4 regions of the Dysgonomonas sp. HDW5A genome follow, and region 4 is predicted to be linked to each of the others. Evidence: riboswitches for the same ligand, from Rfam matches in the RefSeq annotation. Region 4 holds a riboswitch; each other region holds the start of a gene.
What was found. Region 4 has a riboswitch for cobalamin ahead of G7050_RS17045 (TonB-dependent siderophore receptor). Riboswitches for the same ligand answer to the same signal wherever they lie in the genome.
Positions count from the first base shown of each region.

Region 1 (8,433 bases), 1.4 Mb from region 4:
TCTCCTGTAGCTAAAGATTTATTCGAAAAAGCGAATGAGATTCTTGGATTTCGCATTACAGATTTAATGTTCAGTGGTACAGACGAAGACTTGCGTCAAACTAAGGTAACCCAACCAGCTATATTTTTACACTCGGTAATTCTTGCTAAAACTTTAGGTGAAGAATTTAAACCTGATATGGTTGCCGGTCACTCTTTAGGAGAATTTTCGGCACTTGTTGCAGCCAACGCTCTGTCTTTCGAAGACGGTTTGAAACTTGTTTACAAACGTGCATTAGCTATGCAAAAGGCTTGTGAATTGAATCCTTCGACAATGGCTGCCGTACTTGGTTTACCCGATGAAAAAGTAGAAGAAATATGTGCTTCTATTACCGACGAGGTGGTAGTGCCTGCAAATTATAACTGCCCCGGACAAATTGTAATATCGGGCACAAATGCAGGTATCGATAAAGCTTGCGAATTATTAAAAGAGGCTGGTGCTAAACGTGCTCTAAAACTTAGTGTTGGTGGTGCATTCCACTCTCCATTGATGAATCCGGCTAAAGAAGAATTAGAGAAAGCAATTAACGAAACTGAATTTTCGGCTCCTATTTGCCCTGTATATCAAAATGTAACAACAGTTGCTGAAACAGAACCTGCTACAATCAAGAAAAACCTGATTGCTCAATTGACTGCTCCTGTAAAATGGACTCAATCGGCTGAACATATGATTGCTGACGGTGCTACTGAATTTGTAGAACTAGGACCGGGATCAGTTCTTCAAGGTCTTGTTAAAAAGATCAATAAAGAAATTGCTACCAGCGGAAAACAATAAGATCAAAATCGCAGATTATTTATTACTCTGCTTACACTAAATAATAAAAAAGGCATCCCGAAAGAGATGCCTTTTTTTATTTCAACTGAAATAAACTTTTTATTTTAATATTGGACTTCCTACAGGCACAATATTTTTACCGAAAAAGCTATTCAAATATTTTGCTGCTAATACATAGAATGTAAGCAACGATATAGCCAACTCTGCATAAGCTGCTACCGCATGCCATACATGACCACAACCAAAAGAGTCTAATGCTAGCCCTAAGAATAAGACTACAATTAGAAGTAAAAGAACAAACATCGCTTTCGACATTTTAAGTCCTGATATAGTAAAGATAATTGTCAATATCATATACCCGACAAAAACAAAACCCAATTGCTTTACATCTACCGCCTGTGCCAATGTATCCCCAAAACAACCAAGCTTGATCAACCAGCTCATAGCCATACCAATCCAGAATAAGCCGTAGGCACTAAAGGCTGTCGCTCCAAATAAATTGTTATGCTTAAAATCAAATAAAGAAGCTATTAATTGTGCAATACCACCCAAAAATATAGCCCAAGGTAATACCAAAGAAAGACCTGAAGTCAATTCCATCTTTTGAGATGATGCTACAAGTGTTACAATCGCCAAACCAAACAATCCGAGTGTGGTAGGATCGGCAACTTCAATTTTCACGTTTTTTGTTTCCATTTATAATTTTTAATTGAAGGCGCAAAAATAGCAAATATAAAGTTACAGCAACACTCCAATCATAGAATCTATAAAGCACGCCCTCTTATCACGTTTACCTATGTTGCTTATTCTACAGATTACGTTCTCTCAAAAAAGTTGATTCCATAAGATTATGTTTGAATTTTATTCATAAAACTGAAAGATAAAGGAGACATCCAACAGAGCGATATACGACACATAATTTTCTTTTTGGAAAACATTTTTCAATATTGTTAATAACTAATTTTCCATTTTGAACAACTTTCTCATTTTTTATTCACAACTTTGTTATTAATTATTGGTGTCATTGATCCGTTGTCTCGGATAAATGATGAAAAGGGAATCAGGTGTAAATCCTGAACAGACCCGCTGCTGTAAACTCTACACCGGTCTAAGAACAAATCTCAAACCACTGTTGAAAAACGGGAAGGATGTTCTAAAAGACAGAGTAAGTCAGAAGACCTGCCGATAAAATAATAGTTTTGTCTTTCGTGGATTAAAGACAATTCAGCACAAAGTAAAATTCAGTTTTGATTATTTAATTGGTATTTATATACATCATCTCACATTCGGGGATGTTTGTTATGTATATTCCGTTATCTACAAGTCTGTATTTATACTTACCCAACAATCCGAAAAAGCGAAAAAATTTTACAGAAGCAAAGCTTCATAAATAGGAAGTACAGAAAGTATCTTAAGTTCACAGAACTATTTATTGCTTTGACAAGTAAAATATTGATAAGCAGATATTATTCTGGAATAGATAATAAATAGGCCTGAGACCTAAATTAAATAACAAACTAAAAAATTACAATTATGGAAAAAATATGTCCACGTTGTTCGACATCATTCAGATGCAGAGAAGACAGAGTTGAATTATGCAATTGCTCCAAAACCAATAAAGCGATAGGTTTACGCGATTATGTTAAAGATACATATGATGGATGCCTTTGTCCTACATGTCTTGAAGTAGCAAACAGCACATTTTATAATATTGGAATAAATCCTAAATTTCTAAATAAAAAAAAGACTGTTTGACTGTTTGAAAGAAACATTGCATTTTACCGAAATAACGAAAGGCACTCTTGTATAAGAGTGTCTTTTATTTTTCAAGAAAAGAGTATATATAAGAAGAATCCGCATAAATCTTCGAATTTATTAACAAACGAAATCTAAAATTAAAACTTCTATACCCTCTACAACATCATTTAATCCTTTTTAGGACAATGGGGCTCCTGCACTACAAAGAGGCTAAATGAAATTCTGTACTTTTATCAACCTTATACTGATCTACAGAATTCTCTGTTCAGCAATAGAAATATTTTTATGAAAAATCAACTAAACGATGAACTCGTTGCGGCTATCCGAAATAATGTATCAGACGATATCAATATAGCGAATCTCCTTATGGACATACTTTCGATGGGTAAAGAAGCAGTCTATCGCCGGCTGAGAGGAGACGTTCCTTTTACTCTTGAGGAAGCATTCCTGATATCTTCGAAGTTATCTATTTCACTGGATAATACTGTAAATATAAAAAATTCGAAACATGCATTCTACGATTTAGATTTAGACTTGAACCTGAACGAACAAAAGAATCCTCTCGACTACTACTGTGAAAAACTGGAACATTGTATTCGGCTATTTCAAAAAATGCATAAATCTGAGGACTCCAAAGCACGACTGGCGATAAACAGTTTGCCTTATATGTTTTATCTTCCTTATCGGCATATTGCCAAATTTCGTTTATACAGGTGGATATATCAAATGCAGGCAACCCCTCATATGGGAACTTATAAGGACATGGTGGTTCCTCTAAAAATTTCAGATACTGAAAAAAGGTTTGTAGCCGAACACAGACACATTTCACACACAACTTTTATAATGGATCAGAATGTGTTTAAATCGTTCATTGGCGATGTCAATTATTTTTATAAACTAAATTTATTATCAGATATAGATGTCAAACTTATCAAGAATGAATTAATGGAGATGATATCTGAACTTGAATCTATAGCTGCAAAAGGCACGCAGAGAACAGGGACAGAGGTAAGCATCTATATATCGAATATCGACTTAGAGTCTTCCTACATACATTTCGAATACGGGGGTAGTGAAAATAGTTTCTTAAGGGTATTTTCCATCAACATTATAGACTCTCAGAACCTGACTGTTTGTAACATCCAAAAAGAATGGATAGACTCTCTTAAAAGGTATTCTACCTTAATTTCGGAGAGTGGAGAAATGGAACGTATCCGGTTTTTCAATCAACAACGCGATCTAGCCCTTAGCATGGGAAATACATAAGTAAGGAAAGTCGGGACTAAAATTAGTCCCGACCTTTTTTCAATCTACATATTGATATTCGAAAAGATATCCTTTAGCAAACAAAGGTTAGTTAGATAAATTCTTGTTTAAAGAGAAGGTGTTATTTTCTCCAAATGTTTGAGATATATTTCTTTTGAATGGTCTATCTGTGGATTTTTCATCACATCATAAAAATGAAAGCTCTCTATTCGAGATAATCCTATAAACTGATTCATTTGATGAAATCCAAACATGACCCCATCATCCACACTGTGTTGTCTGAAAAATTCGTCTTCAATTGTAAAAGCTTCTTCCGGAGCATTCCACGTTGTAGTCAACATATACTTTCTGCCATGCAAAGCCCCTCCTGTTCCATAATTACGTGTAGGGTTCGCCGAACGTCTACCATCAGACACATAGATTTTTTGATGACCTTCGGAAAATACACGGTCAATATATTCTTTAAAGCCAAAAGGTAACTGAAACCACCAGATAGGTGTATGATAAATAATTACGTCTGCCCAAACAAACTTTTCGACCTCTTCGCTCAAATTATACTCGCTATTTATATCGGTAAATTTGATTTCATATTCTCCACTATTTTTAAAATAACCGGCAGTCCAGTCTGATAATGTTTTATTCAGTTGACCTTCCGATTCGCCCAATTTTTGACCTGCATTTATTACAAATATTTTTTTCATAACCTTAATATTGATCTTTTTTATAATTACGATACAAAAATAGAGAGGATTAATTAATAATCAAAATAATATAATTCATATATTTGTATCACAATTATAATATATAAAATTTATGGTAAATCTTGAATGGTTCAGAACATTCAAAGCAATATACGAGACAGGATCACTTACGGCTGCTGCAAACAAGCTATACATATCTCAGCCCGGAGTTAGTTTACATCTGACATCGTTGGAAGCTCATATCGGATACAAACTGTTTGATAGAGGAACCCGAAAAATGGTAGCAACCGAACACGGGAACATCCTTTACAACTCTATTGTAGAAGGAGTAGACAAATTGGAAGCTGCTGAAAGACATTTCTACAGAAATGCCAATTCGGATAAAACAAGCATAAGTATCGGTATGTGCTTCGAGACATTTCAACACGTACTGGAGCCGTATATAAGCGAACTGCCTTTTGATTTGATCTCTAAGTTTGGTATGTACCCTCAAATGCTGGGAGATCTGGATAAAGGTTTACTAGACTTTGTTATCTCTCCACAGAAAGACGATTCGCTGAATGTGCAATACACTCCTTTTTCGAAAGAAAAAATTGTACTAGTTGCAGGTGCTAAAAGCAATATCTCGGAATTTAATAAGATCATCGAAAAGGGCGATCTGAAAGGAGCTGAAAAATGGCTCAACAATCAAGTTTGGTTTGGTACAACAGGCGACATGGAACACCTGAGAAACTTCTGGATTCAGAACTTCAAGAAAAGACCCGATTTTAAGCCCAATTTTATTGTCCCGAATAAGAGTTCAATTCTTCGTTCCATAGCCAATCGAGAAGGCTTTGCTGTTGTACCCGATTTTCTGGCTAAAGAGCAATTTGCAAACAACAGTGTAAGACTAGTTTGGGAAGGAAAAGTTCCGTTAGAGAACACCTTATATTTTGCTCAACGAAAGAAGACAATCTATGCAAAGGAATTAGAAACACTGCAAAAAATATTTATCAAAGAATTCGAGTAATACAAAAGTCCTTTTTATAACTTTAGCGAAAATTTATCGCCTTATATTAAAACGGTATTAATATGATACGCAATGTTCAACTATCGGATGCTAAGAGAATAGCAGAGATTTATAATCCATATATAAAAGATACTATAATCACTTTCGAAGAAGAGTTGGTGACCGAAAAAGACATTACTGAACGGATCAAATATATCACTGCCAAAAATTTCCCTTACATAGTTTATGAAGAAAACGGCGATGTAGTTGGCTATGCCTACTTAAGCAACTGGCGAACACGATCGGCGTACGACATTACTTTGGAGACCAGCGTCTATATAGATGAAAAAGCTCAGGCAAAAGGACTTGGTTCGATTCTATATGCCGAACTAATCAACAAAGCCAGAGAAATAAACATACACTCGTTGATAGGGGTTATTTCTCTACCCAATCCGATAAGCCAGAAACTACACGAGAAGTTTAACTTCAAACTAGTAGGTAATTTCAAAGAATCAGGATTGAAATTCAACAAGCTTATTGATGTTGAGTTTTGGCAATTGATTCTATAAAACAGTCATTTACTATTTTTCAAAAGGTTATCCAATACAGTTTCCGAAACCTTGAAAGCCGTTCCGTGTCGTATTCCTTTGGGGAAAGAAACCAAGTCCGAAACATCTTCCCACGTTTTACCATCTTTCGAACGTACAGCTCCGTATTTTCCTTCACGGTACTGATCAAAATACACATAGATATATTCATCTACCTGCAATGGGGCAGGTCCTTCGACCCAATTTCTTGTTATGGGAGCAGATACTTCTGTCGGAAAATTATTTATATCCTTTGATACAGTCACTCTGATATTTTTTTCGACAGGTGTTTTATTCTCATTCTTCACAAAGAGAAAGTATTCTTTTCCTCGCTTTAAGATAGCTCCATCTATCACACTAAAATCAGGATTAAAGAAAAGCTTCGTTTCCGAGAACGTTTTAAAATTGGGAGTTGTCACATAATACAGACGATGATCCAAACCGTCTTCCGATGGACCGACCTCACTAAAACGTCCATCGATAGTAGATGCCCAGAAGATATAATAAAGCATACTCGCTTCATCATAAAACAACTCAGGAGCCCAAGAGTTTCTAACGGTTGGTTCATGAGTCATCACAGGGATAGCCTTTTGCTCCGACCAACTAATCAGGTCTTTAGACGAAGCATACCCTATACTGTTATCGTGCCAGCCTGTAGTCCAAACCATGTGAAAGGTTTTATCGGGAGCTTGTACTATACTTGGATCACGCATCAATTTATCTTTGCCAACAGCAGGAAGTAAATAACTTTTGCCGTCATTGAGCGGAGTCCATGTTAAACCATCTAAACTATAAGCCAAATGGAGACCTGTTTCCGACTTTCCTGTAAAATAAGAAAACAGATAAATATCTTTGGCAGTACCACTTATAGTACTCGTCATTAGCAATCCTGCCAATATAAAAACAATAAAAGGAGTATTTTCTTTTTTCATTTCAGTAATATCTTGTTAGCTACTTGAGACTTTAAAATTCTGTGACTTCGCTCAACTCTTCTTTAAAGCCATCTACATTGTGCAAGGCATAAGGCTCTACACCTTTGGCTACTTTTGAACGATAGTTTATTAATCGGATATTCTCTGCATCTTTTACCCACAACGACGGGCGGTAATCGGGTTTCATAAAATCGACCTGTATATTATTCAGTTCGATATTTTTAGCATGGCGGATAAAGAATCCCGAAGCCGGAATGGTTCCGAACATCCAAGGCTCAGGATACAGAGCCTCATTTTCGGGAGGTAGTAATTGCGCATCTTCTTTTGTACCTCCACCTTTATACAATATTCGAATATTACTCAATTGAACATCATTAATCTGATGATCGGGTACTCCGCTTATTATGCTTGCATAACGAGAATCGGCATTATAAACATTTACATTACTGATCGTTACTCGTGAGATATTCCCCACAGGTGTTCCCTTAGGGCTTCTTAAACGAGAGCCTAAACGCAAAAAGAAAGGAGCATTTACAATATCACGCATAGTAATGTTGGTGATGGTAATATCTTCGAGGCTTCCACCGTCTACCGATTCGAGAGCCAAGCCTCTGCATCGTTCAAATGTACAATTCGAAATGGTGATATTTTTGAATCCTCCACTCGATTCTGTGCCGAATTTTATGCGTCCTGTTACATAGCCCTGATCAGGAGCCTGTGGCTCATCTCGTTGAAAAGAAGCATCCAATAACGAACCTTTATCGAATCCACTTACAAAGCAATTGGTTATAGTCACATTTTCGGTATCCCGAAAAAATCCTAGTGCATAGCTGCTTTTCAAAACAATAGCATCGTCCCAAGGCGAATTTACCGAACAATCGGAAATACGTACATTGCGGCAACAGTCTATATCGAAACCATCGCGATTGGTATCTACTTTTACATTACTGATCGTCAGGTTATCAACGCCTGTAGCAAGCAATGCAAAGTGTCCGCAATTAAGCATCGAAACATCTTTGATAGTTACATTTTTACACAGTTTCAAACTGATTGCTTTGTTCCCAACTCCGGGTAAACGGCTTTCTTCACGGGTTAAGCCTTGTCCATTTATTAAACCTTGTCCGCTTATCGTGATATTTTCGAGACCTATACCCCAGATCAGACTGTTTTCCCAATGACTGTGTCCAAAGTCCTGAAAGTGATTATGTTCATTCTCCTCAGCCAAATCATAACCGCTATCTTTTTCGGGATAGGCAGCCATAATAACTGATCCTGCATCCAGATACAGATGTATATTACTCTGCAATCGAATCGAATAACTTGCATACGTTCCGGCAGGAATAAAAACAGTTCCGCCTCCATTAGCAGTGGCAGCCTCAATCGCCTTG
Region 1 covers NZ_CP049857.1:2,673,224-2,681,656, reverse strand. Annotated here, with positions in the region: gene fabD (ACP S-malonyltransferase) at 1-813, shown strand, start outside; gene G7050_RS11160 (acetate uptake transporter) at 913-1,509, opposite strand; cobalamin riboswitch at 1,813-2,015, shown strand; gene G7050_RS11155 (cysteine-rich CWC family protein) at 2,347-2,568, shown strand; gene G7050_RS11150 (hypothetical protein) at 2,857-3,837, shown strand; gene G7050_RS11145 (NAD(P)H-dependent oxidoreductase) at 3,945-4,538, opposite strand; gene G7050_RS11140 (LysR family transcriptional regulator) at 4,651-5,547, shown strand; gene G7050_RS11135 (GNAT family N-acetyltransferase) at 5,610-6,095, shown strand; partial or broken gene G7050_RS11130 (glycoside hydrolase family 43 protein) at 6,113-7,045, opposite strand; gene G7050_RS11125 (glycoside hydrolase family 28 protein) at 7,077-8,433, opposite strand, start outside.
Region 1: another riboswitch for cobalamin. It lies ahead of G7050_RS11155 (cysteine-rich CWC family protein); the one in region 4 lies ahead of G7050_RS17045 (TonB-dependent siderophore receptor).

Region 2 (8,433 bases), 1.4 Mb from region 4:
TCAAAAGCCGATTGTCCGTAACTTGTTATTTTCAGGTTGATTTTTTGAATCGAAGTATCCGGATAAATGCGGTTAAGCACCTCCTCTATTTCGGGCATATCAGCAGAAAGTATACCTATTGCTCGGTTACGGTCTTGCGGTGTTACTCTCGGAAAGTTGTGATAAATCATCACAAAACCCGACAAAAACCACATAAGGAATAGGATACAGAGGCAAGTCCCCAGCACCCTGTGAATAGAATATATGATTCTTTTTAGCATATTATCTTAGAGAATAAGCCATTGTAAGCAAAAAATTACGAGGCATACTTGGAACCATCTGAGAGCCTAACGACTGATTGAAATATTCTTTATCGAATACATTATTTACATTTGCCGAAAGGCGAACGTTATTTTTCAACTTATACGAAACACCCATATCAACTAACCAATACGATGGGTATTCAGACGTATTATCGGTATTGCGATATACTTTATCCATAGACGAAGCGGTAGCCACAAAACCCAAGTTCTTAAATACTCCTTTTTGTATAAGATAATTGGCTGCTGCGAAGAATGTATTTTTAGGAACACCGGTCAACATATTTCCTTTTTGGGTTTCGGTTTCCATATACTCATTGGTTTTTAAGTCACGAATAGTAGCATCCGTATATGCATACCCTAGCATGACATTAAGTCCTTGTGCAGGAAAAACAGTAATATCCAGATCGAAACCTTTGGATTCAGACGAACCTACCTGACCCACTACCGATTTGGTGATTCCGTCTTCATCAACAACACCCGTTTTTAAGGTTTTCTTTTCATTATTCTTTATGATATAAAACACACTACCTGTTGCCTGTGCATATTTTCCCAGATTATAACGAACTCCTAATTCACCTTGGTAACCGGTTTGAGGTTTAAATATTTCTTTGCCTGCCGTTGGAAAAAACCTGTTACCATTTGCATCGACATAGATTACATTTTCAGCATAGAAATCACGATAAGGATTAAAGAACGAAGCCATTGAACCATATAATGAAAGGTCTTTTGTCGGGATATAAACAACACCTGCACGATAGGTAAACGACGATGTATTATTAATGCTGTATGCCGTTTGTTCCGATCGGTGATATTGTCTTTCGCCATCGTACGTAGGTGCTGTTGCCCGCATATACTTAAAGAAATCGTAACGTCCTGCCAACATCACTTTCCATTTATCATCGAGTTCCACTAAATCCTGAAAGTAGATACTGTGCATATAACTTTTAGTGATATTGGCCTTGCTGAAAGAGGTATTCATATAACCCATACTTTGAGGATTATTTACTGCCAAATGTGAATAAAGACCGGGACCATACACATCGTATTTGCTATTAAGCGGATCGTTTACGGGTGCCAGATTATACCCTGTATACGAGTTACGATTCATTTGCGAAAATGTATATCCTCCGATGAAATTATGCTTAATACTTCCTGTATAAAAGCTTCCCGACAAGTCGAATTGATTGCTAAATGTTTTCGCCATATGAGAAAAACGCAGGGGAGATGCCAGATATACGGTATCGAGACAGATATATTTGCGAATTTCGTCTCCTGCTTTATTCTTGGTGAGATAGAAATGATCATAAATAGCATCGTTACTCTCCAGATATTTTAGACTTTCTGTTCCGAAATAATTAATATCATCGTCATAATACGAAGCGTAATTTTGAAGTTTCAGATTGTCGCCAAACTTTTTATCGTATTTCATGGTAACATTCCATCCGTAGTTTTGGAAAAAATCGGACTGACTGTTGTAACGCGATTCTCTATTCAGCCCCGATTGCATCTGACCTTTTTGAAGAAACAGAGTTCCATCTTTGCTGTACACATCGTTTGTAATATTAGGTGGTAAACCTATCTCTGTACCATACCAGTCACGGTTGAATCCTCCACGAACATCAATGTTACTTGTGGCATCTATTTTAGAGGCTAAGGCAAAATAACCCGAGAAACGTTTGTTTCCGTTATCCCTCCATCCGTTCTGATCGGCATAATTGAGTAATGCTCTATAATTGACCGATTTGTATAGCTTTCCGCCAAAATCCATGGTAGCTTGTTTGTTCTCCCAACTTCCATACGCCATACGAGCATTCACCACATTGTAAGGAGTAGGCGATTTTCTGACAATATTGAGAACTCCACCGATAACGGATTGTCCGTAAAGAACCGATGCCGGTCCTTTCAATAATTCCATCGACTCGATATCCGTAAGATCAGCCACAGGATAAGAGTTTATCATAGTTCGTTCATCCCTTATACCATCCACCATGATGGGGGTATAATTAAAACCTCGAACCGTAAGGGTTTGAAATGCTCCGTAAGAGGTTTGCATACGCACACCGGGAAGAAATTTTACAGCGTCTTCGATATTGGTAATTCCTCGTATTTCAAGGTCTTTGAAAGACACTGTATTTATGGTCATCGGCAGATATTCGATGGGAACATCCAACTTGCCTATTTCTACTTTTTTTCTACTGAAATCTACTACTTCTACTTCACTGATAGAATACACTGTATCTACCATGCTCTTATTTTGAGCTGACATAACAACCGCTGCCATCAATGCGATAGCAGAAAAAATTATTTTTTTCATGATTTCCTTATATATTGGGAATATCTATATGTTTTGAGAAAAAAGGGTTGACGCCCCTACTACATCTTTTCACCGGTAACTTCATAGATAGCTTTTTTTTCCATGATACCGATTTTACGATGTCCTGAGATAAACTTCAAATGGGAAATGTATAGATCCTGTATTTCGGGATTTTGTCCCAATCCTTCCATTTTCACATCCACCGAATAGCCTTCTTTCTCCAGATCTGTTTTCCAGTCCTCGGCAATGTCATTTTTGGCGTGCTCTCCGGCAACAAACATAAGAGGTACAAGTACGACTCTTTTCAATCCCGATGCTTTCAATTGTTGCAACATATCGTCATAAGACGGGTATCCTTCGATAGTTCCCACAAAACAATTTTTATGTCCTTTAGCTTTCAGCATGTAATCGAGCATTGCATATTGTGCGGTATTAGAATCATAGGTTCCATGCCCTACCCAAACATAAGCAGTTTGGGAATCAATATCTTTGGTTAATACATTTATCAGGTTTTCGTAATCTTCGGGACTGTACAACAAGGGATCGCCAATTCTGATTTCTTTGAATTGCGATTGCACTTCGGCAATATCCTTCTGCAAAGATTCCATTTCCACACCATCAATTATAGTAGAGGTTTGTACCAAAACATAGGTATACCCCTCCTTCTGTAATTGGTTCAGAACATCCAACGGTTTTTGTTTTACGATTCCTCTTTCTCCCAGACGCTTAATTACTATACGTGCCGTATATGCTTCACGCAGTTCTACATCGGGAAACTCTGCCTGAGCTTTTTTATTCATAGCATCTATGGTTAAAGAACGGGTATCGTCGTGTGTCGTTCCAAAGTGTACCATCAAGATGGCAACTTTATCGCCCGCTTGCACATTCTCAAAAATATCAGAATGCTCGTGGTTTTTCCCACCATGCGCAGATACGTTCAGTACCGAAGCAATGATTGATAATATAAGAAACAGATTTTTCATTACTTTTTAAACTTTAAGGTTAAGCTCGCAAATACGGTTCTTCCCGGTGAAGTAGTTGCATATTTACTCCCGAAAGGTTTTTCATCTCTGAAATTAAATATATTCTCGATTCCGAATCCGGGTTCAAAAATCAGATTCTTTGCCCCTGTAAAAGAATGGCTGGTTGCCAGATTCCACAACTGGAAAGGACGTGCATTCATATCTGTGTAATATGTCTCGCTCTGTAAACGACTATTCAGGTTCACATTCAATCGGTAGCTTTTCCATTCTTTCATCCAGTTTCCGTTCAGAATTCCTGTATGGCGGCTCGACCCGAACAATGGCTTGTTATCTATCCTGTTACGTGCATCCAAATAACTGTAATTGATTCCTATCGAAAATCCATCGCCCAGAAAAGTATTTATGGCGACATCTACGCCTTGTGTACGGGCTTTCGATACATTATTATACATATAACGGGTTTTGATTCCGCCTGCTTCATCCTCCGGAGTCAAGGGTTGTACCTGCCTGTCGATAATATCTTTTATATTATTGATGTAGCCTGTTATCGAAAATGTAAAATGATCGCTGATGTATTCGGTATTCAAAGAGAAGTAATTAGACCGTTCGGGTTTCAGGTTAATATTTCCCTGACTAACCATACTTCCCGAGATCTTATCATAATATAACTCCTGCAAATTGGGTGCCCTGAATCCCATTGCATACGATGCTCTGAAATTGAAATGATCCAAAGCATACATAGCCGAAGCTTTTGGAGTAAACTTATTCTTGAATGTCTCGTGATGAAGCAAACGGAATCCAGCAACTACCGAGAGACGCTCTATGACTTTAATTTCATCCTGAGCATAAAATGCCATCGTATATGCAGATTTTGATTCAGCCAAGCTTTCGGGGTTCTTCATGTACTCATTCATAAAGTCCAAACCCGTATTCAGTTTGTTATTTTCGCCCAGGCTAAATACCCCTTTTACGGTGGTATTAAAAAGACGTTGACGCTTGGTTAGATCACGATCTCCGGCTTCAAACTTTCCTGACTTTTTGAGGTAATCTTTATAGTATTCGTAGTTATCAAAATAGCTGTCGAAGGTGATGTAATTGATATGTTTTCTGAAATGATAATCGCCGCCCAAAGCAAAATTATAATCTTTGTAAAACATATCGTAAACATAATCAGCATAGGGACGGTCTGTTTTTTTATCGAAGTAAACCCCTTTGGTATAAACTGACGATTTCTTTGTCGGATTGTATACAAATTTCTGAGAAACCGTATTCGAGTGATAAGCTGCCATAGCCTGCTTTCCTGTTTCGACCAAAGTATCACGAGTAGGCTTGCTTAATGATTTTATTTCATACGGACTCAATTGCCATCCCTCGGTCTGCCTGCGTTGGTAAGTGGTTTGCGATATAAATTTACCAACCTTAAAACCAACGTTCGCATTCTGATTGAATTGACCGTATTTGGATATCCGTGTAGCGGAAACAATATCCATCGAGTTCTGAGGAGTATTGGTTATAATATTAATTACGCCTCCCATTGCTTCGGATCCGTAAAGCGACGATGCACCTCCTTTTACCACCTCTATGCGTTTGATATTACTCATGTCGATACGCTCCAGATCGTTGTCTCCTCCAACATCACCGGCTAGACGCTTACCATCGACCAGAATCAGTACTTGCTTGTTTCTGAGTCCGTTCATCACTATATTGTAAGCACCTTTGGTATTAATGGAAGTAGATAAAGCCGATATGGCATCTTCGAAGTTGAGAGCTCCCGTATTAGCAATTTCTTTAGCAGTTATTACTTCAACAGGAACGGGAGTGTCTTTCAAGCGGTGATAGGTTCCTGTTCCGGTCACAACCACCTCATTGAGGTTTAAATAAGATTTTTTCAGCCGGATAAGCAGATTGTTATCCGTACGGCTTACATCGTGTTTTTGGGTCTCGAAGTCCATACGACTCGTCCGCATTACATACTCACCATTGGGCACATCTTTGAATACAAATTCGCCCTTGCCGTTAGTCACTGCACTGATTGTCGTTTTCTCCAAACGTACCGTTGCACACAATACAGGTTGCCCGTCCTCATCAACAACTTTTCCTTGCAAAGTCATCTGAGCCAAAGCAACACTTACTACACAGCACCCCAGTGCCGTCAGCAATAGTTTCTTTCTCATTTAAGAATGAAAATAAATTGTTTATAAAAATATTCTTGACCCCGAGAATATGTAAATAACTGGTTTGTTAGGCAGGTTTCCTGACTCACTCTATTTTGAACGCCTTCCCATTCATTCACAAGAACAGTGGCAAAAGATTTGTTCAAAATTTTAAAGAGTTCACAGTAGCGGGCACTGTTTCGGATTCTGACCGAATTCCCTTTTAAATGCTCGAGACGGATGTCTCCAAGCATCACCTTAACGGATGCAAAGATACTTTTAATCTATTTTAGAGAGACTGTATTCAGAAAAATAAATAAAACAAATAGTATGATAGATGCAGTTTATGATATAGATTTTATATTTTTGTAAACCTTAATCCGAAGACCTTTTGTCACTTCGAAAAGCATAATAACCTGGTGCTTTTATGCTTATAAAATACAATACCAAATATTTAACGTTACTTATTATACTTTTATATGGATAAGCTATCTCGTCTATTAATATCCGCTACAACCTCGGGATCGGGCAAAACAACCGTTACATTGGGATTACTCAGAGCTCTGAAAAACAGAGGGCTAAGAACCCAGCCTTTTAAGTGTGGCCCTGATTATATAGATACCAAATACCACGATATGGCATCGGGGAATCATTCGATTAATCTCGATGTATTTCTAGCGTCGTCCGATCATGTAAAATCGGTATACACCAAATATACAGCTCAAAACGATGCCTGCATTGTCGAAGGGGTTATGGGTTTATACGATGGTTACGACCGAATGGAAGGCAGCAGTGCACAAATAGCCGAATTACTCGATCTGCCTGTTGTTTTGGTTATCAATGCCAAATCGATGGCTTATTCTTCGGCAGCTTTATTGTATGGGTTTAAGAACTTTTATAAAGGAATAAAGGTAGTAGGTGTTATCTTCAACTTTGTTGCATCCGAAAGCCATTACAGCTATCTGAAAGATGCTTGTGAAGATGTGGGACTCGAAGCTCTCGGCTATTTACCGAAAGATACAAATGTGGAAATTCCCTCCCGCCATCTGGGTTTAAATATCGAAAAAGAATTTATTTTTGATGAATTTGCAAATAAGGTTGCAGACCTTATCGAAAAGCATATCAATGTTGACCGATTACTCGAGATAACTTCAATAATCAGACCTCTATATATATCGAAAGAGGCAAAGACAGAAAAAGGCAACCTAAATATTTCGGTCGCCTATGACGAGGCATTCAATTTCATCTATCACGAAAATATCGAATACCTGAAACAATTGGGTAACGTTACATTTTTCAGTCCCATTACTGATAAAAAATTACCATCACATTCAGACCTGGTATATCTTCCGGGAGGATATCCTGAGTTATATCTATCGGAATTAAGCTCTAATAAGCCGATGCTGGAAAGCATTAACTCCTATATAGAAAACGAAGGTAAACTCATTGCCGAATGTGGGGGTATGATGTATCTATGTACTTCTATTGCCGATAAAGACGGGGTGGAATATCCGATGGTAAATATTCTGAAACAAAAGGCTACGATGCAGCACATGAAATTGAAATTAGGCTATCGTTCGTTTAATTACAACGGACAATCGATCAAAGGTCACGAATTTCATTATTCTAAAACAGAAGATCCTGAAAATAACCTGTCATCTCTCACTCAAATCCGTAATGCCAAAGGAATGCCAGTAGATACAAAACTGATCAGATATAAGAACACGATTGCAGGATACACACACATCTATTGGGCGGAATTGGATTTAATGAAATTATTCGAATAATCACTCGGCTGATATCTCATTTGTCTTGAAGCCTTATTTACCTTATCTTTGGAGTTCTTATTAATTAACTAAAACTTAAAGAGAATGGCAGAAGCACCCAATTGTCCACAGTGTGACATGGAAAATACGTATTTCGACGGCACAGTATATATCTGTCCCGATTGCAGTTACGAGTGGACTACTGATGGCAATGATGTAGAAGCAGACGACACGCCACGAGACAGCAACGGAACGGAGCTTATCGACGGTGATGCAGTAACGGTTATCAAAGATCTGAAAGTAAAAGGTTCGTCGATGGTCATAAAAAGGGGTACAAAAGTAAAAAGTATCAGACTGACCGAAAATCCTGAAGAAGTAGATTGTAAAATAGACGGATCGAGCATCGTTCTAAAAACATGCTTCCTGAAAAAAGGATAAGAATTAAACTCCTCATATTTAAAGCAAAAGAGTTGATTAGATATTTCTAATCAACTCTTTTTTATTACACTAAAAAGTTACTAAATCTTTTTAGCGATGTAAAATACATAGCCATAGAATTCGTTGTACTTGCTATATATTTCCGCATCGTAACGTTGAAGTTCTACAAATTCTTCAACAGTTTTATTTCCTGCATATTTATCAAGAAACATCTCTTGTGCCCTGATCAATGGAGAAAAATAATGATCTGTCCAACAGGTTGTAGGCAGAGTAAAGGTTGCAACAGGCATATATCCTGCCTTCTCTATCTGAGCTACTTTATTAGAGATGGTATTCATTTCCGGAAAATGCGGCATGCAGTAATTCTCAATTTCAGCAGGACGTTTGTCGGTCAACCACGAACTTTCGGTAACAGCGATATAGCCTCCTGTCTTGAGAAACTTACGCCACTCGTTCAGTCCACGTTCAAAACCGATA
Region 2 covers NZ_CP049857.1:2,713,334-2,721,766, reverse strand. Annotated here, with positions in the region: gene G7050_RS11310 (PepSY domain-containing protein) at 1-260, opposite strand, end outside; gene G7050_RS11305 (TonB-dependent siderophore receptor) at 262-2,616, opposite strand; gene G7050_RS11300 (sirohydrochlorin cobaltochelatase) at 2,676-3,599, opposite strand; gene G7050_RS11295 (TonB-dependent receptor) at 3,599-5,773, opposite strand; cobalamin riboswitch at 5,826-6,028, opposite strand; gene G7050_RS11290 (cobyrinate a,c-diamide synthase) at 6,232-7,539, shown strand; gene G7050_RS11285 (zinc ribbon domain-containing protein YjdM) at 7,624-7,956, shown strand; gene G7050_RS11280 (class I SAM-dependent methyltransferase) at 8,037-8,433, opposite strand, start outside.
Region 2: another riboswitch for cobalamin. It lies ahead of G7050_RS11295 (TonB-dependent receptor); the one in region 4 lies ahead of G7050_RS17045 (TonB-dependent siderophore receptor).

Region 3 (8,433 bases), 1.4 Mb from region 4:
CCTTGTTATTATTTCACAAGTATAAGGACTTAAGCCCATTATAATTGAAAAATAATCATTAAATACTCTCTTTTATTTCAAATAAGTCCCAAAGATACATTAATCTGATAAAATGAGAGATTAATTATGTCTCTTTTAGAAAATAAGTTGGTTGAACTTCCTTAATTCGGTATTCTCTTGCCATTTTATTACTCGAATATTATAATAAATAATTATTTTTAAGGTTTCGAATCTATTTGTTATTCAGATGTAGGGATATTTACTCACAAAGTGTAAACATATAGGTCGAGCGAAAGAAAAAATACAGCAATATATATATTTGAATTTACTTAAATAACGATTATGAGAAAACGTTTTTTTTGTGCAAAAGTTGCCGGATTATTGTTTATGTCGATGATCTCCACCAGCAATATCTCCGCACAAAATATTGTAACAATTTTCGGACAAGAAAAGATTGAAAAAACTGATGAAGGAGAAGTATCTCACCATTTCCGCAACGGTTTTTTATTACCGGGTGGAACTAATCCCGGAACATTGTTTAATGGACAGGATATGATCGGCTGGCTATATGCTACTGGCAATTTCAAAACCCCGACAAACAATGCAACAATTGGCTATTCCTATCCTAATATGGACAGTCAGGTAGAAGATGCATACCTGAAATGGTTAGCTCAAAGCAATGGAGAAAAAGCCATGGAAGCACTTCCTCAATGGACATGGGCTGCTATGGAATCCGATTCTACAGGACTGTTTAAGCGTCCCGAAATGCGTTCTGCTTTTTTATACACATCGTATGATTCTCCCAAAGAGCAAATCGTATTATTGGAAGCAACAGGAGGTACACGCACATACGTAAACGGAATGCCTCACGAAGGCGATCATTACGATTTTGGTTATACTCTGACTCCAATTAAACTAAAGAAAGGTCTTAACGAGTTTGTTTATACACCGGGACGTTTTGGCAAGGTAGCTTCTAAATTGGTGAAACCCGATAAGCCTGTTATGTTCACCAAACGTGACATGACCATTCCCGATATTATTATAGGAGAAGACGACTCTAAATGGGCTGCGATCCGGGTAATAAACTCAACCGAAAAACCGTTACAGGGATTAACGATACGTGCTACACTTCCCGACGGCCGAAAAGAAGAGTATAAAACTCAGGATGTAATGCAACTGTCTGTAAGAAAGTTAAGATATAAAATTCCTGCCGTTGCAAACAGTAGCTCTGCGGATGGAAAGGTTACGGCGAAAATCGAATTACTGGATAAATCGGGAAAAGTAATCGACCAGACAGAGGTTGAATTACGTCAGGTTTTACCCTCGGCTCATCACGAGCGTACCTTTGTGAGTGGTATAGATGGTAGTGTACAGTATTTTAGCGTTGCTCCTGCCATACGTAACAATCAGAAAGATACAAAAGCAATGGTGCTTACCGTTCACGGAGCAGGTGTAGAAGCCCGCAATCAAGCAAGAGCATACAAATCGAAAGATTGGACAGACATTATTGCCGCAACCAATCGTCGTCCTTACGGATTTAACTGGGAAGAATGGGGTCGCATGGATGCTCTGGAAGTTTTAGCAGAAGCTAAACGTATATATCAGCCAGACAATTCGAAAATATATCTCACTGGTCACTCCATGGGCGGACATGGCTCGTGGTTTCTGGGAACAACTTACCCCGATAAGTTTGCAGCAGTTGCACCATCGGCAGGTTATCCCGATATTGCTGCTTATGGAAGAGGAAGAGGCGACGATATGCATGACAAAAATTCAAACTACAACGCATTCAAGCGTGGTGGTAACGGAGGTCGTGTTATATCGTTAGCTCCCAACTTGAAACAATCGGGAGTATACGTATTCCACGGAAGTGCCGACAGTGTTGTTTCTCCTTCACAAGCTCGCCGTATGCGTGAGGTACTAGGCAAATTCCATCCCGATTTTTGTTATTACGAATATCCGGGAGGAGAACATTGGTTTGGCGATCATAGTGTCGACTGGCCTCCTATTTTTGAATTCTTTTCTCGTCATTCTATTCCTCAGGCTAAGGATGTTAAAGAGATAGATTTTCACACAGCATCTCCGGCAATTTCTCCTACTGATTATTGGGTAAATGTTGAACAACAAATCAAACCATACGACTTTAGTAATATAAAAGTCAATTTGAGTAACGATACAATAAAGGTTACCAAAATAGAAAACGTTACCTTATTGGTTCTTGATATTCCTGCATTGGCTCTGCCTAATGCACAAGCAACAATTGATATTGCAGGACAAACATTATCTGTTCCTACCGCTAAAAAAGCAATTTTAGCTCTTGAAGGTGATAAATGGCTTATAAAAGACGGTATGAATCTAAAGCATAAATACTCGGCACGTTATGGCGGATTCAAAAACGCTTATACTAATAACGTTGTATTTGTATATTCGACAAACGGAACGGCTAAAGAAAACGAGTGGTATCAAAACAAAGCGCGTTTTGATGCAGAAACGTTCTATTATCGAGGAAACGGATCCATCGACGTAATTGCTGATACTGAATATTCTGTAGCTAAATACCCTGATCGTAATGTCGTAATCTACGGAAACAAAGATAACAACCGTGCTTGGTCTGTGCTGCTAAAAAACAGTCCTATCCAAGTTGGCAAAGGAGTAATTACAGCCGGCGGACGAACTTTCACGGGGGATGATCTGGGCACTTATTTCGTTTATCCGCATCCAAACAGCAATACTGCCTCTGTTGGTGTTGTTGCCGGAACAGGTGATGCAGGTATGCGTGCTACATCTCCAAACAATTATATATCGGGTATTACCGGATTTCCTGATCTGATGATCTATCGTGCAGATGTTCTGAAAGATGGATTGACAGGGATGGAAGTTGCAGGATTTTTCGATAATGACTGGACTTTGACAAATCAGGATTTCTAAAATAATCACCTCTAATAATAAGAAAGTCGGTATGAAGCGTTTCATATCGACCTTCTTTTTTTTAAAGAATCCCTACCCTATCAATTTTATAGATTATATTTGTAAAATACAATTTACGTCAATACTACTATAATTCTGTTAGATATAAAATATATAATACTATGAGATACCCCATTTGCATGATATTAATTGGTTTGTTCATTTCATCGTGTTCTAATTCAGATGATGATAACCAAGAAATTACAAACCCAACAATAAAATTAAAGTTTAAAGCAGAACAAACTACAGGCAATATTTATGAAATGTTTGTTTTTAATTTGTATTCAGAAGAAGGGGGGACACTATTCGATATAGAAAACACATACGATTCGTTAGTATGGACAGTACCTGATCTAGGTCGTTTTCATCTTCTTAAAAAAGATTTTTTTATCAACCAATGGAGTCAGGTTTTCTTTCTCCCGGGTAAGTATAAAACCATTCTGCTTGGGTATAAAGATAATAAAATCATAACTTCCGATAGTATCGATATTAATGTTCTCAAAAAGAATACCGATTTTTTGTATTTTAATTGGGTAGATGTCAAAGAGTCTAAGGGATCTACTGCTTATGCAGATATTTTAGCCAAAGATTATACTTTTGCAACATATCAATCTATAAAAGACAGTATTCCAGCTATCACCTTATTTCTATTAAATGAAGGAAAGGATGATGAGAAAACTTTCTCTCAAAAAAGTGAAAAAATTCTATCGGACTATATCAACACATTATATTCTGAACCAACATATACCGAAAAACAAGGAGATCTATTTCTAAAAGAGTATAATCAATTATTTGAAAACAGAGTAGAAGGGGCAAAACCTCTTAATATATGGATTACTCCCAAATCAAAAATGGTTCTATACTCACATTATGAAGAATATGGTGAATACAATGAATATAGAATTCATGCAGAGCCTCGTTAAACAATTCGAACTATTTATCACACTCTTGAGGCACAACCATCTATTGTTGTTATGAAAAAGTAACTAGTCTTGTGAACTTAAAATTGCTCAGATCGCTATGATTTGACAAATTCATATATTATCTTTACCTCAGTTTTTGGTGTCATTTTCTGTATCCACAGGCAATGATGAAAAGGGAATCAGGTGAAAATCCTGAACAGACCCGCTGCTGTAAGCTCTACAACAGTCTTTAAACAAATCTTACGCCACTGTTTTGTATAATAAACGGGAAGGAGTTTAAGGATAGAGCAAGTCAGAAGACCTGCCAATATTTTAAAGGATCAATCCTCTCGGGTTTTAGAGGTGCAACCAATCGTAAATTTTATAACGATATTTATTTTTTAGAAAAGACAACAATCTTAGGATTTTAAAGATTGTTAGATGCACATTTCAGACTTGTACATAAACAAGTTGATTATGTCTAATATTTCTGAAGAAAATATCTGTTTGTAATAATTTTTTCAAACGAATAATTACATACGTGGAAACAGACAAAATGATTCAGGCTGATCGGTTTGCCCAACTTATACTCGATATGAGTACTCTACTGCTATCATCAGGGGCACATTGCGGACGTATCAACCGTAATGTACAACGCTTTGCTGATACTTGGCATTTTAAAACCGATCTATTTATTTCTTTCACCGGAATTTCTGTTACGGTTGTTGACATGAACAATCGTGAAAACAAAGCAACTATCAATCGTCAAGCTACTACGCACGGTGTGCATTATGGCATTCTCACCGAAATAAGCTTATTATCATGGAAAGCTTATGATGAAAAGATGTCAATAGATGAAGTTGAAAAACAGCTTTCGGATATTCATCATACTCCACGACACAATAAATGGCTTATCCGTATCGGCATAGGATTTGCCTGTGCATCGCTATGTATATTGGCAGGTGGCGACTGGATAAACGGCTCTATTGCTTTTGTTGCTGCTACAGTGGGGTTAATTGTAAGGCAACAGGTAATCGGCTGGAAATTTAATGCTATGATAGCCATTTTGTTGTCGGCTTTTGTCACAACAATGATATCGGGAATGGATATGCTGTATCACATCGGACAATCTCCCGAAAAAACGATTGCAACTTCTGTTTTGTTTTTAATTCCCGGTGTTCCACTCATTAATTCGGTTATAGATCTTTTCGAAGGATATCTGCCTACCGCATTGGCACGTGGAGCATTTGGTGGCTTTGTACTGCTTTGCATTGCAGTAGGCATGTCTCTCAGCATATCATTAATAGGGGTAAGTAATTTTTAAAACTAAATCAGCATGACCAATTTTATATTTTCGATGTTCAAAGATATTGCTTTTGCGTATCTGGTAGCTGTTGGGTTTGCCTTGCTCTTCGAAACACCTAAGCGGGTAGTATATGTAGCAGGTCTGCTAGGCGGAATAGGACATTGCATCCGCTTCATACTTCTTTATTTCGATTTCGGGTTAGTATCCTCTACTCTTGCCGGATGTATATTTATTGGCATTGCAGGTATATACTGTGCTCATAAAGTGCATACTCCACCTGTGGTGTTTACGATGCCGGCATGTATTACCATGATTCCCGGATTGTATGCTTACCGAACAATGATGGGATGGATCAGAATTTATACAGATGGTTTATCAACTCAAGAACCGCATATTTTGCAGGAAACGGCATATAATTTTATACTCACTTCCTCCCTATTATTTTCGCTGGCAATAGGGATCTGCGTGGGAGCACTATTCTTCAGGAAAAAGAGTGCTAAAGAAATTAAACTCGGAAAAACACTATCGATTAAATCCGAATAATTACATAGATAGTTTCTAATTATAGTATTTTGTATAGAAAGCCCTGAGCAGTGATTGTTCGGGGCTTTTCCTTTAAATAAGAATAAAACCGAAAAGTTTATATCCGAAATGAAAGGTAAACTCTCGATTTTTTTATTATTTTTGTTTCAGATTTTGGTGGCATCAATCCATTTTACGGATATATGCTGAAAAGAGAATCAGGTGAAATTCCTGAACAGACCCGCTGCTGTAAGCTCTACAACAGTCTTTGAACAAATCTCACACCACTGTTTCGATTCAAGAAATGGGAAGGATGTTCGACAGACAGAGTAAGTCAGAAGACCTGCCAAAATAAATATTCGTTAGAAGCTTTCGAGGAATAAAGCTGAAGACGCACAACAAGACAGATATACATTTTCAGGATTAAACAAATCTCCATAGCTTCTATCAAGCTATAAGTAATGCTATATCTAAGTCAGAAAAGCGTTTACATAGATCCTCTAATTGAATAATCGGAATAATAACATTCCGATAAGATTCTGTTAGTTACAAAATATTGGAATATTCTGAAAGATATTCCGCTGTGGTGTTTTAGTATTTGGAAAGCCCTAAGCAGTGATGCTTGGGGCTTTTCATATATACAAGATACTGCCAAACAGAAATAATCTGAGCAATACTTCCTCAGAGCAGTTAGTTATAATATTAAAAACCAATGTTTGTAAATTTACAAGAAAACACCTCTAACCCTATAAATGAGTCAAGAGGTGTTTTCTAAAGTAATCGAATGCTCGTAAAAAGTCCACAATCTTCACAGACTATGGACTCATCTTATTCTTCGTCCTTTTTAACCTAGTAATAAAAAGGCGTTAGTGTAGATATAACATACAAGTGATACAATTGTTTTTAAATCACGCAAAAAAAGAGCAAAAGAATAGGTTAAAATTGATATAAACAGAAAAAATCTACAATTAAACACAGACTTTTCATTCTCTATATTCTTAATTATCTGAAAGGTGCAATCTCTCCAGTTAAACAGAATGTAAAAAGAGGACTGAAACCTTAATTGTAATTTTTCCAATAAATAACAGATGTTTTATTTGCGTTTAACCCGGGATACCCCTGTAATGTCCACCTTACATTCGCCTCATCGCCTGTTGGCAAATGGGAGATTTTAAAAACTACTTTATCTCCGGCTGTAAAATTAGCACCCAAAGTGGCAGTGGCTGTAATAGGTACACCTGTTGAATAAACGGGTAAATCTAATTCTACCACATCTTTGGGAGTATATACATTAGTTACCGGATTATAAGTCATACACCATAAATAATAGATACCCACAAAGACATTATTGGTTGTATTGGATGTACGCCCGTACATTCTGAACGAGAAATTATATCCGCCGGTTTCTGTAATATCTATAGGACCACCAAAATTCATTAATATTGTGTTCTCAGGTTGAATAGCACTTGCAGTAACCGTAGTAACCGAGGCTTGCAGATCACGATATGTCAAAAGCATATTTGAGAAGCCTGAATTGTATAGGTAACACCATTTTATTCCATCATGAAAATACAAACCGGGTATAACCATATTGCTGCCTGTGGTGCTAGCTGTGTTATATACTATCATACCCGCCACAGGTGAAGGAACAGTTATATTATCGGAGGTAGAAGTAAGGGCTACCCTGTTAGGTAAAAATGCAGATTGTGCACTGCCTAATTCGAGCTGAGCGCCTGTAGCTACATCGGGTAATTTACCCAGGGCTATTTTTAAATGTCCGCCCGATTGAGTCGCAATCCAATCATTGATAACTATATTATCTCCTTTACCATCTATATGAAATAGGTTTTGGGGAGTTTCGGTAAAAACACCTATCTGGGCATAGTTCATCGAAAAAGAAGACAAGAAACTGAACAATGCCAGTATATATATATTTTTCATAAATTACTTTGTTATGCGTTAATAGTACGGTCTAAAAATCAGTTTCTCCAATAAACCAATGAGGTTTTATCGGCTCTTAGTCCGGGGTGAGATATGAGAGTGATAGCAGGAGCTCCCGATGGTGTTGCTAATCTTAACGTAATCTGATCGCCCACAGCTAAAACAGGCGACATTAATACCAGAGTATATGTAACAACCGCTCCATTATAACTGAAGGGAATAATAACTTCCTGAAAGTCGATTAAGGTTGTGCCGTTTTTCACCAAATACAAATACCCTATTCCACGCTGATAAACACTACCTGCATACGAAGTAGTTCCATACAATCGGATCGAAAAAGTATATGTTCCCGTAGTGCCTATAGTGATATTACCCACAGGCAGAACAGTGGCACTTGCCCATTGTGATTGGGCTGAAGCAGAAGCCACAGAAGCCGATTTTGTATGAGATTGCAAATCGAGCAGATAAATTCCTTGTGATGATTGTGGATCAATATCTGAAATACGCCACCATATACCGTCACTCATATAAAATAACCCGGGAATAACGTTGTCCGGATATGTTCCGGCTGTATTTGTATTATAAGCCAGCATTCCATCCTTTGGATTGGGTATTGTAGTCTTGTCTTGAACCGACGTAAGTTTTACCCTATTGATAAGAAATGCCTTATTGGCAGAGGCTAATTCGATCTGTGCAGAAGATGAAACCGAAACCGCTTTACCAATATTCCAAACTGTTTGATTATAGTTATTGGTACTTATTTCGAATTGGTTGGCCGAATTAATAATAAATTGA
Region 3 covers NZ_CP049857.1:2,765,308-2,773,740, reverse strand. Annotated here, with positions in the region: gene G7050_RS11510 (prolyl oligopeptidase family serine peptidase) at 343-2,928, shown strand; gene G7050_RS11505 (hypothetical protein) at 3,090-3,890, shown strand; cobalamin riboswitch at 4,011-4,214, shown strand; gene G7050_RS11500 (threonine/serine exporter ThrE family protein) at 4,411-5,193, shown strand; gene G7050_RS11495 (threonine/serine exporter family protein) at 5,206-5,718, shown strand; cobalamin riboswitch at 5,856-6,063, shown strand; gene G7050_RS11490 (hypothetical protein) at 6,757-7,638, opposite strand; gene G7050_RS11485 (hypothetical protein) at 7,677-8,433, opposite strand, start outside.
Region 3: another riboswitch for cobalamin. It lies ahead of G7050_RS11500 (threonine/serine exporter ThrE family protein); the one in region 4 lies ahead of G7050_RS17045 (TonB-dependent siderophore receptor).

Region 4 (8,433 bases):
AATTCTTATCCAAGACATAAATAATCCCGGAGTTATAAACTGCAACATATATTTTATTGCCATACACAATCATACTTTCGCCGGTATCGCCCAGACCTATTCCATTTACCGATTCAAAAATGCCGGTTCTAACTTGTTTCGAATCTAAATCATAATATGTAATGCTTGCTGCATTGTTTCCTTTTCCTCCACTATTAATAACATATGCTCCATTAGGAACTAACTGAGGAGGAGTTATATTATCATTCTTATCATCATCGCTACATGATGAGAAAATAAATAAAACTGTAAAAACTAACGTACTAAAAAAAAGTATTCTTGATTTCATTTTTGTTTAATTCTTTAATCTTAAAAATTCATTCTTACTAATATCCTATAAGAACGGCCGGGCATAGGATAATCTTTTATTATATAATATGTTTTATTTGCTAAATTGGCAATATCTCCTTGTATACGAAACTTATATCTTCCCTGTTGAAATGTCCTGTTTAATGTAATAGTATGGTCAACATAACCTTCAATGCGGTTTCTTTCGATATTCTGTGGCTCTGCATATGTTTTCCCACTTGCTATAAATGAATATCCGAAATTAACCCAAGGGTTTTCGAGAGTCAGCGATCCCGCACCTGAATGTTCTGGAGTATACTGTATCTGATCTCTATAATTCTTATCCTCCGGATCGGTTATATCTATTGCCTTCTGATAGGTATAGCTGCCTGATACCTGAAGGTTTAATTTATTATTAATCTCAAAATGAGTATTTACATTAAGATCAAGTCCTGTAATTTTCACTTTTCCTAGATTAACGACCTTCGATTCAAACATAGCTGGATAAATCACTATCTTATCTTTTACATTGTTACGATAAACATCTGCTGCTATACTGAAATAATTGAAGAATTCTGAGAATGAATTTGACCAGGTTAATCCTAAATTATATTGCTGTGTTTTTTCGGGACGCAGACTCGTATTACCCATTCGATGGTAATAAAGGTCATTAAACGAAGGAACTCTAAATATATCTTTATAAGAAGCTCTCACTCTAAGACCTGTAGAGTTAAATGGTCGGTAAGATAAACTGAGCGAAGGAGACAATCTCTTTCTATTGTCAGGCTTACTCCCCACAACCACACTCTCGCTCATATAAGTTCCTAATAAATTAGCAATAACCGTAAGATTCCTATCATCATACTTTGCAGATAAAGAAGTTAGCGAAGTCGATCTGTTAGGTTCCGCAAAACCCGAGAAATTAGCAGTCAATGTATTATAACTATAATCTTGAGCAAAAGAAAAAGAGATTGTTTTATCCAGATTATATAGTAATGTACTTGTAAGATATAATTCGTCTTGTTTATATATATCCTCTAATATACCATCGGGATATTTTGCGTCCTTATCGATATAACGTGTATACGCATGTCCGTACTTACCTTGTATCTGCCAATTAAACTTATCATTAATGTAGTTGATATATTTTGCCTGAGTGAAGAAGTTTCGATCCCACAAACGCTGATTACTATTATTGTAATACAATATAATGGCTCCCGGCAATCCTCTTTCCGAATCAAAATAATATGCTTTTACAGACAGTTTTTGTGATTTGGTTAACTCGCCAAATATATTCAGCTCAGTACGTTTAATATCGACATCGGTATTTTGTCTTTTTTCCCTTATTACTTCATCTACATTTTTTCTTTCATAGCTATACTTGCCATCTGCCCTTTGCCAACTGCCATCGAGAGAAAAAGAAAATTTCTTATTCAATTTATATGCATAGTATAAATAAGGATTAAATTGCCCCCATGATCCGGCAACCAATTGTGTGTGGAATGAATATCTTTTATCCGTAAAAGAGGGTTCTCTGGTAGTAATACTTAATACTCCAACAGAAGCCGAAGCCTTGGCTGTCCTGAAAATATCATCGGATTGCCCCACTGTCAATGATAGCATCGCAATATTATCCAATGAAAATCTTCCGATATCAACTTGTCCTGATTGTGCATTGCTTACAATGATTCCATCATATAAAACTGCAGTATGCTCAGAACCAATACCTCTGATAGCCACTGTTTTCATACCTCCAATACCTCCAAAATCTTTTACGACAACTCCCGAGAAACGACGCACAGCGTCCGAAACAGATAGTACTCCGGTCTTGTCTATATCTGATTCCGATAAGGTTTGGATTAGGTTGGTCGAAAGAGAAGCTGATGGTTTAATCTGTGCAGTTACAACTACTTCATCAATCTGATGTGTTTGTACAGAATCTTTACTCTGAGCATTTATTCCTAAGAAAAAAAGCTGAAAGACAGAAAAAACAACCAGAAAATAAGAGTAATTCATATACAGAAAGCAAATAAACCAATAATAGATTTAGCTTCCGGATAAAATATGATGAAGAAATTACGATGGAAATATTCTAAAGAAGAATGAATCGACAGTTTTTGATCTTCAGCTCTATTTCTCGAAAGCTGTTTAGTATCTGTCGTCTTGCAGGTTTTCTGACTTACATTTTTTTATTGCTAAATAAAATGCTTACAGTAGCGAGTCTGTTCAGGTTTTTCACCTGATTGCCCTTATTGAATCCTGTTATTAATACTAATTACAGGAACAAAACAACGTTGCAAAGATATGTTATAAAGATTAATCTCGACACACAAGAATGTTAAATATTTATTTTTTCTATAAGTTGACAACCTTGTGTACTTGTATTATCAGTCACTTTTTTAACATACTTACCTGATTAACAAAGAGTATACGATCTTAAAATTGGAAATAGATAAAGGGTTGTGTACTGCTTGAAGCAGTTGCATACACCAACCAAAATACTCCTCCTACGATAATAGCTCTTCCGATGTATGGAAGTTTCAGAAAGCACATTTCGACCATATCACTTAAGCGTTTAGGTGTAAAGTGTAATATAAAACCTGCAAAAATCAGGATGAACACATTCCTGTATGCTTGAATTACAGTTAACCATGCTTCGGGATTATATTCAAGCCTCGTAATATTTTCGATAACGGTTCTTGCGACACCGAAATCTGCTGCCCTAAAGAAAATCCAACAAAAAGCAACGAAGTGAAATGTTAGTAATCCACAAAATAAATTGACCAGAATATTTTTTTCAGGAAGCTTTACAAACTGCCTAAACAGACGTTCTACAGCTAAAGCTCCACCATGTAATGCACCCCAAGCAATATATTTCCAAGCAGCACCATGCCAAAGTCCTCCAATAAGCATTGTCAGAAAAAGATTAATATAAGTGCGGAATTTCCCTTTGCGGTTCCCGCCTAATGGAATATATAAATAATCTCTCAACCACCTTGATAGTGTAATATGCCACCGACGCCAGAATTCTGTCACAGAAAGCGATTTATAAGGTGTTCGGAAATTTTCGGGAAGCTTGAATCCCATTAATAATGCTATACCAATAGCCATATCCGAGTAACCCGAAAAATCGCAATATATTTGCAGAGTATATCCATAAGCAGCCATTAAGGTTTCAAATGGGGTATAACTCAGGGGACTATCAAAAATACGATCGACAAAATTCAATGAAATATAATCGGAGATTACTGATTTTTTAATGAGTCCTGTGATTATCAGAAATAAAGCTAACCCGGCCTCTTTTTTCGATAAGCTTATCTCTTGATACATTTGAGGTAAAAACTCTTTTGCCCTAACAATAGGGCCTGCGACCAACTGAGGGAAGAAAGAGAGATAGAAAGCAAAGTCCAACACATTCTTTGCCGGCTTTAATTCCCTTCTATACAAATCAATTGAATAACTTATTGCCTGAAAGGTAAAGAAAGATATCCCTACAGGAAGAATAATATGCTGTAACTGAAAGTTCCCGTGAAATAAATCATTCAAATTATCGATAAAGAAGTTGGTATACTTGTAATACGCCAACACCAGCAAGTTGAGAACGACCGTTATTGTGAGAATTGATTTTCGGATACTTTTCTTCGGAGACAGGTCCATCACCTCTGACAAAATATAATTAATCAGGGCTGATAATATCAACAGTATAAAATATACTCCACCTGCTTTATAATAAAAGAATATAGAAAACAAAAAGACATACACGGTTCGAAAATGTGCATACTTCTTTGTTAAGATATATACCAAATAAAAGATCAGAAAAAATCCAAGAAACAAACTGGTGCTAAATAAAAGCGGATTGCTTGGGTCATACTCAAACCACGATCGTATTTGATCGCTCGAAAGAGAAAAATAAGATTCTAAATAAGTTAACACAGTTTTCAATTTGTCCTACTTTTTACATAATTATCATAAGCAGCCAAGAAGTGAGCAGCAAAAAGCTGTCCCTGCTTTTCGTATCCCTCTCTGGTATAATGCACTTTATCTTTCGCCATCAATGGCTCAAATTCTTTTTCGAGCGGAGCCTTAGCTCCTCCCAATTTAGTCAACAGATCCCATATAACACAATCCTTTAATTGCTTTAACGCCTCTCCGTACCCCTCTACAAAAGTATTAGGTGTTCTTCTCTTGAATAACGAAGGAGGGGGTGTCATTAATAAGATCACCATCTTAGGATTATTTTTTCTTACCTTATCTATAAACATTTGTATCTGTGAAATATAGTAAGGAGTTGTCCATTTATTAAAAGCCTCATTCGTTCCAAGTGAAATAACAAGTAAATCGGTTGATAATGCAGGAAATTGATCAAAAAACATAGGGTATTTATTGTAATCTGAAACCTTTGTTCCATTTACACCTATGCTATGATAAATAATTCCGGGTTTATCATTTTCCAATATTATACCGCTCAAATTATATTCAGATTCCTTTTTTCCTGGAAGAATAGTTAACTGATTAGATGAAACCGGCAATATAAATTCCGATTCGTATATTTTCTCTTTTGAAAGAATAGTATTCAACAAAATCTCTTTCTTCGGTTCTTCTTTCACCTCTTTAGGAATAGCAACAATTTTTGTCTCCGGTTTTTCCTTTGATGGGATTTTCAAATCCATCCCTACCCTTATCGTATTCGAAGATAAATTATTTAAGTCTTTTACTTTTTCGATGGGAACATTGTAAAACTGTGAAATTCTGTATAATGTCTCTTTGCTCTCAACCTTATGAATTATATAATTCGGCTTCTCGTTTTCGATTTTATCATTATCCTTCTTGGCTGTTGATGGAGGTGAAGTAACCTCACTCACGTTAGCTGTTACACTTTGGTAATCGGTGTCAGGTAAACTAATCTTAAATGAAGAATTCTTAGTCGGGTAAAGCAACTTTACCTTATTGAAGGTATACAAAGGGTTTGCATCTATATTAACTTCAAAATCGGGACTACTTGTATAAAGTCCTATTCCACTTAAACCGACACATACATCCGTCACCGGATAAATATTACGACGACTTTCCCAAATCGTGTTGGAGGTATATTTAATATAGCTGGTACCGTTGGTTTTAGCTAAGCTATAAGGAAAAGTAAAACCATATCCTCCATTTCCAAATTTAGCTTGCAAAATCTGACGTATTACATTGGTAAACATATCGGCCTGCACATGCGAATCACCTATATGAACAATATTCACTTTACTTATCTTATTCTTCTCTAACTGATATAATTTCTCAAATACAGGAGCCAGCAATTTCACATTCTTAAAATCACTATTTACACCGTCTTTTGCATCTTTGGAAAATATGCTTGAAGACACTGTACAAAAAATAAATAAGAAGAGTATTGCTTTTTTATAAATCATCCGATTGTGTGGAATTTTTAGGTCGAGCCGAGATTCGCCCCGACTCTCTTAATTTTTTATATTCAAAATAGCCTTTATCTAATTCACCATAGATAAGACCTCCGATTTTTTTTGCTCCTTTTTGATTAAAGTGAGTATAATCTTTATTAGCTAAAGACGGATTTTCTTGTACCCATTTTACCATCGAACCATAACCACCCATTAAGGTATATAAATTTATAAAGCCGGAATGAGTACCCTCTGCATATAATTTCTGATGCTTAACTAATGGCTCTACCGCCTTATCGGTCTGCATCTCCATGTTTGTTTTTACAGCCCTGTCACCTGTCGAGATAATCAGGATACTTGCATTAGGAAAACATTGTTGCAAATGATTTACAACTCCCGACATTTTAGATTCATACCAACTATAATCTGTAGTGCCATATCCTAATACGTTTGTGCCATATTGCAAGACTATAAGATCATAGTTTAAGACCCTATCAAGTGCATTCATCAAGTCTTTATTAAACAAAGAAAGGGGTAAACCAGAGTTGCCACGCAATGAGAAATTATCGACATGCACACCTGATCCATCATCAAAGTTGATACCATAGAAAGGAATAGAATCAGCTTTTTCGAAAGTAGCCTTTAATGTTTTAGTTGAAGGTGATAATTTCAAGGTATTCAAAAGCTTGGAAGTAATCAATTCGTAGCGTACCGTAGAATCTTTACTAAAAGAAATATTTACTGAAGCATTATGATTTGAAGAGCTACCATAAAACAAGGTTGGATTATATAATAGCGTTGCATTAGCTACGTCATTCGCTGTATATTTTAACCAGGTCTGACTTCCACGTGGTACAAACGAAACCTGTCCGTCAACGCCAAATGCTCGCTTAGGCTTCTTTACATTCAGAAAAGACTGGGTCTCCCAATTTTTGGAAAATTGATGGGTTACAGAATATCTGGCTGATGCAGAAAGAGAAGTTATTCCTACAAATCCGACTCCTTTACCTCCATATTGATTTTGATATGCACTGCGAATATCCTGAACAATCAAATCGCCGTCATTCATCGAATCGCCAAAGTAAGCTATGCGAACTTTGCCTTTTCCTGAAGTTTCGAGATCATATAGTTTTTCGTAAAAATTCACTAAGTTACCAATGCCTTCACTATTATCCGAAGTCTCTATCTTAACTCTGTTAATTAACGTGTCACTTACTAAAGAATCACCCTCTGATATCGATAACGAATCGTTAGACATAGCATCCAATGCCAAGCTATCAATAACTATCCCCGAAATTGCAGCAGTACTTTCGGGAAATAGTCTGCCCGGCAAAACCTGCTTAAGTCCCCAAAATATGCCTATAGCAATAACAATTGTCAAAAACGACTTAAAAAAATAATTATTAGTTTTTTGCTCCATACCCATATATAAAGGTCACAGACCTATTTATTACTTTGATAAACATTGAAATAATCTGATAATAAATAGTTGAAAGTACTTAATTCATTAACAACAAATTAAGAGTCCAATACGTCAATTATACCGTGTGTTTAAAAATGCGATGCAAAGCTAGTTACTTTATTCAAATTTCAGATATAGTATTTAACAAAAAAACTGCCTCTCGGCAGTTTTTTATAATACAATTTTCGTCATTTGTATATTAGGAAGGTAAAGTTTATTTCTATGCTTAACATCTGTAGCTACAACCTTAACCAGTATACTTCTGAAAGTAATAAAAGTCAGTTCTGCAACCTTAGAATGAAAAATCAACTCCTGCACCAAATACTTTATTTGTTCGGGAGAATATATCTTTGGATATAACTGCCGGCGGTACCGGTGAATTTTTTGTATAGTCTGAATAAGTTGTCCAGAAATATCCAACATTGATTCGTACTGAAGGAGAAACATTTACAGCACCCCCAAGACCAATAGAATATGAATTACATGAGAAACTTAAATCTTTTTGGAAAATATCGCCAACGCCATATCTTGTAATCTGTCCTCCGGCACTAACCAAAAACATTTTATCTATTTGGTATTCCAAACCTGCCAGATACTCATTGGTTGAACCTGCATCCTTTTGCTTATCGCTATCCATTTTAGCATGTGAATCAAAAAAGCAATGATAACCAACACTAGCTAACAGCTTATCCGTAAATTTATAAGAAGCACCTATAGTTAACAAAGCAGGAATATCATGTGCAGTATTAACACCATCAGAGAACATACCTGTATCGTCTCTCTTTGTATTATTTTCAACATCCAAAGAAGTCTTAAACTCATACTTAACACCAATGTTCAGTTTATCGTGATTGAAGTTAAATCCTAATATAGGAGCAACTCCCCAACCGCTTTGCTTACTATCAAGCATTGCTCCCTCATCACTAGAAGCCTTTGCCATCAAAAGTATCTGTTGTTGCTTTACCGGATCGGCTGCAGCACCAGCAGCAATTTGATTTAAAAGTTGATCTGCATACACCATATTCTGAGAAAACTCAGAACCAACCGGAGTCAAATTTAATTTTAATCCTCTCAAATATCCTTCATATGAGTTTCTTACAATATTCAGTCTGAAACCTGCATAAGCAGAAAACATATCATTGATTTTATATGTTCCACCCAATTGACCTCCAATAATCATATTAGAGCCTCTCATATATTGATCTACCTGATATCTATTAGCTGTAAGTTTTGTAACCGCTTGAG
Region 4 covers NZ_CP049857.1:4,117,634-4,126,066, forward strand. Annotated here, with positions in the region: gene G7050_RS17040 (YncE family protein) at 1-328, opposite strand, end outside; gene G7050_RS17045 (TonB-dependent siderophore receptor) at 349-2,343, opposite strand; cobalamin riboswitch at 2,474-2,631, opposite strand; gene G7050_RS17050 (MBOAT family protein) at 2,764-4,260, opposite strand; gene G7050_RS17055 (LysM peptidoglycan-binding domain-containing protein) at 4,266-5,693, opposite strand; gene G7050_RS17060 (hypothetical protein) at 5,728-7,146, opposite strand; gene G7050_RS17065 (OmpP1/FadL family transporter) at 7,481-8,433, opposite strand, start outside.